2 regions of the Aminobacterium sp. UBA4908 genome follow, and region 2 is predicted to be linked to the other one. Evidence: a T-box and tRNA genes for the amino acid it is inferred to sense, from the RefSeq annotation. Region 2 holds a T-box; the other holds one or more tRNA genes.
What was found. The T-box of region 2 lies ahead of thrS (threonine--tRNA ligase). A T-box ahead of a tRNA ligase gene usually reads a tRNA of that ligase, here a tRNA-Thr.

Region 1 (4,427 bases), on a different contig from region 2:
CTCCCGGAATAATGAGCCTTCTCTTTTCATTATCACCAGTCATATCTCTTTAGTGGCATGGTCTGGCAAGAGCCAGCTACGAAGCCTCGCTAGAGCATTCCGCTTCAGGCGATATACGTGGCTTACATCGATATGATGCTCCTGAGCAACTTCCTTTGCATCATGCCCTTTAAAAAACATATCCGCAACAATCTCTGCTTCTCTCTGAGGCAATTTTTTGACCTCATGAGAAAGAGTGAGGGAAAGATCATAAAGATCCGGAGAAAAGCTGTCCATTGCCACCAATTCCTCTTCCACATCTACAGGAACAGGAGCTTTTGCCTCAGACCTCTGTAGAAAGTTAACCATTTGCCCCTTAATGCGATAGAACGCATACGTCGTGAACTTTAATTGTCGCTCTGGCTCAAAATTATCCACAGCTTTAATAAGAGCCAGCATTCCCTCCTGAACCAGGTCAGGATAAGAAGATGGGACTACCTGAAACTTTTGCGCTAACCAAAAAACAAGCGGACGATAAGATATAATGAGTTCCTCTCTCGCTTCGTCATCTTTATGACATCGAATCCAGAGGTGAGCCTCTCGTTCTGGAGAAAGGCGCGTAGATCGATTATCATCAAATGTTTCGCCCAACAGTCTTCCCCCTCCTCGCCGCATCATAGAGCGATTACGAAAATTCTACCAGTTCATAGCTTCCTTGTCTAAGTGAAGTTACCTACAACAAAATAGGAAGATCTCTTACAAGTTCACTCTCGACATAAAGATGGGTAGCATCGTTCAAGAATGAAAGCATAGAGAGACCTCGATAAGCCTGAATACAGGAAATAGAACAATTATCTAACCTCATTCGCCACACAAGTGATGAACTTACTCCTAATAAGCTTACTAATGCCGTTCGAATAGTTCCACCATGAGCAACAACAAGAATTCGTTCTTCCTCGCGTGTCATAATCTCCTTAAGGACATTGTCCACACGCTGCTGAACACTACTAAAAGACTCTCCACCTCCAGGGACCGTTGAAGAAGGATCCTGACGCCAACGACGATGCTCCTCAGGGAAACATGCCTCTACCTCTGTGACAGTCAACCCTTCCCATTCTCCAAAACCTATTTCCTCCAGCCCCTTCCGGAGAAGGATCGAGGTGGAAACTTGATGTTCAGCTATAATAGCGGCAGTTTGAGCGGCTCGCTGCAAAGGACTGGAAACAATAAGCTCTGCTTGAAAGGACGCGAGACGCAACGAAACTCTCCTCGCCTGATCAAGTCCCTCTTCATTAAGCGGAACATCACTATGCCCCTGATATCTTTGTTCGTTATTCCAATCGGTACGTCCATGTCTTACAAAAAGAATCTGTTTAAGTGCCAATTCTTATTCTCCTTCATACAATCAACTTCGAGTTATTATACCCCGTTCTCCGATCTCTCTAGAAAAAAGATAGCATTATAAAGAGATTTTTGAAAAAATATATCCCCCTTCGAGGAACTTTTTTCTCTCAGAGAAGCAGCTTCTTTTAAAATCTTTCTGTATATCTCCGCATTTTTACCGCCCTTTATTTCTATCTCAAAAAGGAAGCTAGCTCCATAAACAAGCAAATTCCAGAAATTCCATCCCGCTAAAATAGTGTTATGAGGGATAAAATAAATGCTCTCGATTAAATATCGCGGGATATGCCATGGGGTTTTCCTGAATGTAAAATAGACAGTTTTAAAAATATCGTACTCGAACCCAACTCCTCTTCGCAGGTTTTCATTATCAATAGAGTAAATGGAACCGTCTTTACTTTTTACTAGATTATATGTGCGAATATCCGAATGACGAATGCCCTTTGCAAGGGACACTGGGGCCTCTTCCCTTAAAAGAGAGTATAAAATATCTACATCTGTTTTACTCATGCCTGAAAGCCACACAGACCTCTTTTTTTGGAATAAAGAAAGAATCCTCTGGACATATAGAGAGCTATCTATTGGAGAGTCTACACTAGCTCCATGGAAACGAGACTGGTAACGAGCCATAGCTTTCGCGTATCTAAAAGGAAGTTGTTTCCGCAGCGGAACGCCCTCTATCCATTGAGAAAGAATGTATGGCCCAATCTGTCTATAAACTTTAGGGATGGGAACTTTCTTCGCTTCCAAAAGAGACGTTATTTCTACTATATTTCTGGCAGCCTCCCGAGTCCGAGCCCAATAAAGTTTCATTTTCTCTTTTGTCTTCCGGTCAAATATAAGAAGTGGCTTAGAACCACATCCTTGCCGTAAACGAACAACAAATTCCGGAACATACCCCAGGGCTTTATATAAAATTTCAGCACAAAATTCTCCGCCTGGGAGGCGGAATGTTCGGGCGTCTATAATATACCCTCGCTCTGAATGATGCGTAGAAATTTCATCGAAAAAACGCGATAACAACACTGAGCATAGGCCTCCTTTGTGTTTTGAGAAGAATGTAACTTTATTATAATTAAATCTTCTATGATTAATTAAATATCTAGATATATTATATATAGCAGTATTTTCATGGAAAGACAAAACTTCTCTACGGAGGGGGAAACACAAAAAAAGCTTTGCGCCCTTTGCTTTCCCAGCAACAAGACACAAAGCCTATTTTTCTATGATATGGAGCCGGCGGGCGGACTCGAACCGCCGACCTGCGCATTACGAGTGCGCTGCTCTACCAACTGAGCTACACCGGCAGTATGGACTAAAAAATGGCGGTCCCAACGGGATTTGAACCCGTGTCGCAGCCTTGAAAGGGCTGTGTCCTAGACCACTGGACGATGGGACCGCTTTGGTGAGCCGTGTGGGAGTCGAACCCACGACGCCCGGATTAAAAGTCCGGTGCTCTACCTACTGAGCTAACGGCTCATTGCTCTCAGCTCGTAACCGCCGTTACGCAAGGGTTTATTCTACAGAAAAAAGGCAGCAAGTCAAGCCCCTCTTTAAAAAATCTCAGGATTTCGCCTTGTTTTCTATTATTTTTATACTTTTTATCCAGTTCCACCCATGATCTATTTGGCGATTTACTTCAGAAAAAGAGGTCCCACCATAGGTCTGGCGACGAGATACACTTGTCTTAAGATCCAAGAGAGGAAGAAGATCCTCTTCCACTTCTGGGACGAGATCTTGCCATTCAGAGAGGGAAAGTTGAAATAGGGAACGGTTATGGTCTAAACAGTAACGTACAACCTGTCCTGCCTTCCAATGAGCCTCTCGGAAAGGGATTCCTTTGCCGACAAGATATTCCGCTACATCCGTAGCTAATGTTAATCCATTTTGAAATCCTAAAATCGCCCGGTCCTGATCTGCCTCTACTTGAGACAGGAAAGGAGGAAAGATAGAAAGTATAGCTTCCACTGCGGTAAGAGAAGCCAGAAGCCCTCTTTTATCTTCCTGAAGATCTCTATTATACGTCATGGGTAATCCTTTTAAAGAAATAATCAAATCGAGAAGATGCCCTATTATTTGCCCTGTTCGCCCACGAGTTAATTCGAGAACGTCAGGATTTTTCTTCTGCGGCATCATACTCGAGCCAGTACAAAAAGCATCTGGAAGATTAATCCAGCCAAATTCCTGAGAGTTATAAATAACCAGGTCTTCAGAGAGACGACTACAATGGATGGCAAATCCCGTAGCGAAATAGTGATAGTCGAGAAGATAATCTCGCTGCGCAACAGAATCCAAGCTGTTTTCTGAAGGGGACTGGAAACCAAGGGCCTCAGATGTGAAAAAGCGATCTAAGGGCAATGTAGAGCCCGCAAGAGCGCCAGATCCAAGAGGGCACTCTTGCATGCCATCTAAAGCTGCCTGAAGGCGTGTATAGTCTCGCCGAAACGCCTGGAAATGAGCCATCCAATAGTGACCTAAACTAATAGGTTGAGCTTGTTGCAAATGAGTATACCCCGGCACTACCACATAAAGATGCGCCTTGGCTCTCCCAAGCAAAACTTCAAGAAGGGCTCTCATCTTTTCTTGAAAATCTGCGAGTTTATCTCGAAGGAAAAGGCGAACCGTCGTTGCTATTTGATCGTTACGGCTTCTTCCTGTGTGGAGCTTTTCTCCAAGAGAGCCGAGAATCTCTGTAAGTCGATGTTCAATGTTCATATGTACGTCCTCCAGTTCAATGGAGGGCTTGAATTTGTCCTCTTCAATTTCGCGCAATATCTGTTTGAGCCCTTGTTCCATCCGTAATCCTTCGGCAGGCGTTAGAAGACCTACAGAAACAAGCATCTGAGCGTGGACCAAACTTCCTTGTATATCAAAAGGGGCAAGGCACCAATCTACGTCTAGAGACTGGGAATAATTCAGAACTATATCAGCGGTATTCCCACTAAATCGCCCTTTCCACATAATATTAATAGCCCCCCTTAGATTAAGCATCCTTGTTGCATAGGAGTGGAACAATCTATCTCATGGAAACGACGTGCCAGCCATGT
Region 2 (4,427 bases):
GTTGTGGCTACGGTTCTATCTGTAGATCAGTTGAACCCGCCGAGTGTGTTGGCCATTAACGCAGCTTCTGCAGCCCTTATGATTTCTGAGATCCCTTGGGGAGGCCCTATTGGCGCGGTGCGAATCGGGTATATAGATGATCAGCTTGTAGTGAATCCGACAGAAGAAATGATGGCAAATTCTAAACTGGATTTGCTTGTTTCTGGTCATAAAGATGGTATTACAATGGTGGAGGCTGGAGCTAATGAAGTATCGGAAGAACTTCTTGTAGATGCTTTGGATCTGGCCCATGCAGAGATAAAAAAGATAGTGGCGCTGCAGGAAGAGATGCGGAAAGAGATGGGGAAAGAAAAGGTAGAAATACCAGCCCCAGAGGTATTGCCAGATATAGATCAATGGCTCCATGAATCAATGCAGCAAAGTGTCTATGAAGCGGTGTGTATTCATAAGAAGAAACCCCGGGCAGATAGGATTCAGTCTATTAAAGATACAGCAATAGACCGTTTTGCAGAAACCTATCCTGAATCTGAAGGGTACATTAGCGCTGCGGTTGATGAGATGGTTAAAAAGACTATGCGAGCCCGTATTCTAGACGAACATGTACGAGTCGATGGGCGAGCAATGAACCAAATTCGTCCCATCACATGTGAAGTGGACGTATTGCCACGGGTACACGGCTCAGCTTTATTTACTCGAGGTGAGACTCAAGCGCTTGTTGTTGCCACTCTTGGTATGATGGGTGTTGATGATCAGATTTTGGACGGCCTTAAACAGGATGAGCCAAATAAACGCTTCATTCTTCACTATAATTTCCCTCCTTACTCTGTTGGTGAAGTTCGCCCCATGAGGGGGCCGGGACGAAGAGAGATTGGTCATGGAGCGTTGGCAGAACGAGCGTTGCGCCCCATGATTCCAGATGAAGTAGATTTCCCTTATGTCGTTAGAATAGTATCTGATATTCTCGAATCCAATGGTTCCAGCTCTCAGGCCTCGATTTGTGGTGGAAGTCTGGCCCTTATGGCAGCCGGAGTTCCAATAAAAAAGCACGTGGCTGGAATAGCTATGGGGCTTATCAAAGAGGGAGAAAAAGTAGAAATCCTTACGGATATTCAAGGTCTGGAAGATCATTATGGAGATATGGATTTTAAAGTTGCTGGAACTCGAGACGGTGTTACTGCCCTGCAAATGGATAATAAGGCTGGAGGTATTACGCGAGATATCCTTAAGAAAGCTTTGAATCAGGCCCAAGAAGGTCGAATGACTATCCTCAATATTATGGGATCGGCCATTTCCCAGCCTACGGAACTTTCTCCGTATGCTCCTCGAATTTACGTTACTCATATTGATCCTGAAAAGATACGAGATGTTATTGGGCCAGGTGGTAAGATGATTCGCAGCATTACGCAAGAATCTGGTGCGAAAATTAATATAGAAGATTCAGGGGAAGTTTATATAGCGAGTACGACCAGCGAAGGGGTAGAAAAAGCTCTTGCTATGATCAGGGGGCTAACGAAGGAGTTAGAGCCAGGAGAGATATATCTCGGGAAGGTAACCAGAATAATGAATTTTGGTGCTTTCGTAGAGTGCCTCCCTGGAAAAGAGGGGCTTTTGCATATAAGCGAGATAAGCCCTCATCGTGTAGGGAAAGTAGAGGATGTCTTCTCTGTGGGGGATGCTGTTCTTGTCATGGTAAAGGAAATAGATGATATGGGACGGACGAATTTGACTCGTAAAAAACTTTTTGACCAAGAAGATCGGGTGGTAAAAGAAGGATTCGCCTCCTCTTTAAACGAAGAAAAAACACGAGAAACTCTTATTGCTTCTCAGGTGGCGGCTGCCGCTGCCACTCGTCCCACAAGCACTGGGCGCCGTACCGGTGGGTATGATCGCAGTGGAAAAGAAAGAGGGGGGCAGGATCGCCGCTCTCAGGGAGGCCCTCGCCGATGAGACGAGTTTCGGTAAAAATTGTCCGGCAAAGTAAGGACATCCCTTTACCGGAATACGGGACCCCTTATTCATCAGGAGTGGATCTTAGGGCTTCAGAAGAGTTGGTGCTACAGCCAGGAGGATGGGGAAGCGTAGGGACTGGACTGTACATAGAGTTACCTGAAGGCTATGAGGCTCAGGTGAGACCTCGTAGTGGTTTAGCTTTACGCTCGGGCGTCACTGTGCTTAATGCTCCAGGCACTATTGATAGCGATTATCGTGGAGAGATACGGGTTATTTTGATTAACCACGGTGAGTCTCCTTACCACGTAAAACCAGGAGATAGAATAGCTCAGATGGTTCTAGCTTCCGTGGCGCAGCTAGAATGGGAAGAAGTTTCCAATCTCTCTCTTTCACAGCGGGGAGAGAGCGGTTTTGGAAGTACTGGAATGAATTGATGCTGGTTGACATTCTGGCGCAGAGGTAGTATAAATCTCGCCAAATAGGCATATCTGAATATCTACGGCAATGAAGGGAAGAGTAGTTTAAGTTCAAGCTGAACAGAGAGGAGAGGTTATAGGCTGAAAGCCTCTTCCAGCGGACTTTTACGAAAACCATCCTGGAGTCGGCATCGAAGCCTTTAAAGGATAAGGTGCAGGGGAGTGCCCCTTATAGCGCAAAGAGGGCCAACTTTTAATAAAAAGTTGGAACTGGAGTGGAACCGCGATCAAGCCCACATCGTCTCCAGAAAGAGCGATGTGGGCTTAATTATTTTCAGCAGGGAGGTATTCAGATGTTTGAATTGAAAGGGCCAGATGCCAAGGAATTGTCTCTGGAAGAAGGAAAGGTTCTAGACGTTTTAAAGAAGTGGGGTGCCCATAAAGGGGCAGTGGCAGCCAAGCTGAATGGTCAGCTTCTAGATCTATCGGCAGATATTCATGAGAGCGGAACGCTTGAAGTTGTTGATGAAAAGAGCGAGGAAGGGTTAGAAATTCTTCGCCACTCAACAGCGCACTTAATGGCACAGACCTTCCAGACTCTTTATCCTGAGAGTCGTTTTGGGATAGGGCCTTCTATTAAAGATGGCTTTTATTACGATATGGAACTGCCGGAAACTATATCGGAAGAAGATCTTCCAAAAGTAGAAAAGGAGATGCATCGCTTAGCGAAGCGAGCTTTTCCTCTTGAAAGGGTTGAGCTTTCTAAAGAAGAGGCTATAGAGTTTTTTAAGAAGCGCAATGAGATCTATAAGGTAGAGCTTATAGAAGAGATAGATGCTCCTACAGTAAGTCTCTATAAGCAGGGAGATTATGTAGACTTATGTCGTGGCCCTCATATCCCCAATACATCCTGGATAAAACACTTTAAACTTCTTTCAGTGGCAGGGGCATATTGGAGGGGCGACGAGAAAAACATAATGTTAACTCGTGTCTACGGAACTGCGTTTGCTGATGAAGAGTCGTTGGAAGCGTATATTACAAAAATTGAAGAAGCTAAAAACAGGGATCATCGGAAAATAGGGAAGGAACTTGATCTGTTTAGTATTCAGCCTGAAGGGCCTGGCTTTCCCTTTTTCCACCCCAAGGGTATGGTGATTCTCAATAAATTGACGGAATTCTGGCGGCAGGTGCACGAAAGAAACGGATATTGCGAGATCAGAACGCCCCTTATACTTGACCGCAGCCTTTGGATCCGCTCTGGGCACTGGGATCACTATCGAGATAATATGTATTTCACAGAGATTGATGAGATGCCTTTTGCTATTAAACCTATGAATTGTCCTGGTGGAATTCTTATTTATAAAAACCAGATCCGAAGCTATAGGGATCTCCCGTTGCGTATGGCGGAGCTTGGCACAGTACATAGACATGAGCGATCAGGAGTGTTGCATGGGTTAATGAGGGTTCGATGCTTTACCCAAGATGATGCTCATCTTTACTGTACGCCAGATCAAGTTAAAGATGAAATAAAGGGCATTATGAGATTATGTCAGTATATTTACAGAGACGTTTTTGGTTTTAAGTATACAATGGAACTTTCCACCCGGCCGGAGAATTCCATGGGATCAGAGGAACAGTGGCGTGTAGCAGAAGGGGCGTTGCAAGAGGCGCTAGAGGAAACTAATATGGACTATCATATAAACCCTGGAGATGGGGCTTTTTATGGGCCGAAGATAGATTTTCATCTTGAGGATTGTATTGGTCGGACCTGGCAATGTGGAACGATTCAGCTTGACTTCCAGATGCCTGAGAAATTCGACCTATCTTACGTAGGCGCTGATGGAAAAGAGCACCGTCCGGTAATGCTTCATCGGACTATTTTAGGAAGTTTGGAGAGATTCTTTGGCATACTTATAGAACAATATGCCGGCGCTTTCCCCTATTGGTTGGCCCCAGTGCAGGTGAAATTACTTTCTATTTCTGAAGATTTCTTGGGATATGCCAAGGAAGTGCAGGAGCAATTAGCAAATAAAGGTATTCGAGTGGAAGTAGATAGCCGAG

Region 1: it encodes a tRNA-Thr, which carries the amino acid that the T-box ahead of thrS (threonine--tRNA ligase) is inferred to sense. The anticodon was not compared.

Annotation. Positions count from the first base shown of each region.
Region 1 covers NZ_DHCG01000002.1:568,013-572,439, forward strand. The annotation lists gene B4J50_RS03620 (sigma-70 family RNA polymerase sigma factor) at 40-630, opposite strand; gene cobC (alpha-ribazole phosphatase) at 713-1,363, opposite strand; gene B4J50_RS03630 (phosphotransferase) at 1,399-2,406, opposite strand; tRNA gene B4J50_RS03635 (tRNA-Thr) at 2,612-2,687, opposite strand; tRNA gene B4J50_RS03640 (tRNA-Glu) at 2,704-2,779, opposite strand; tRNA gene B4J50_RS03645 (tRNA-Lys) at 2,784-2,859, opposite strand; gene argH (argininosuccinate lyase) at 2,944-4,341, opposite strand; gene B4J50_RS03655 (DUF501 domain-containing protein) at 4,359-4,427, opposite strand, start outside.
Region 2 covers NZ_DHCG01000001.1:72,596-77,022, reverse strand. The annotation lists gene B4J50_RS00335 (polyribonucleotide nucleotidyltransferase) at 1-1,947, shown strand, start outside; gene dut (dUTP diphosphatase) at 1,944-2,384, shown strand; T-box leader at 2,446-2,675, shown strand; gene thrS (threonine--tRNA ligase) at 2,720-4,427, shown strand, end outside.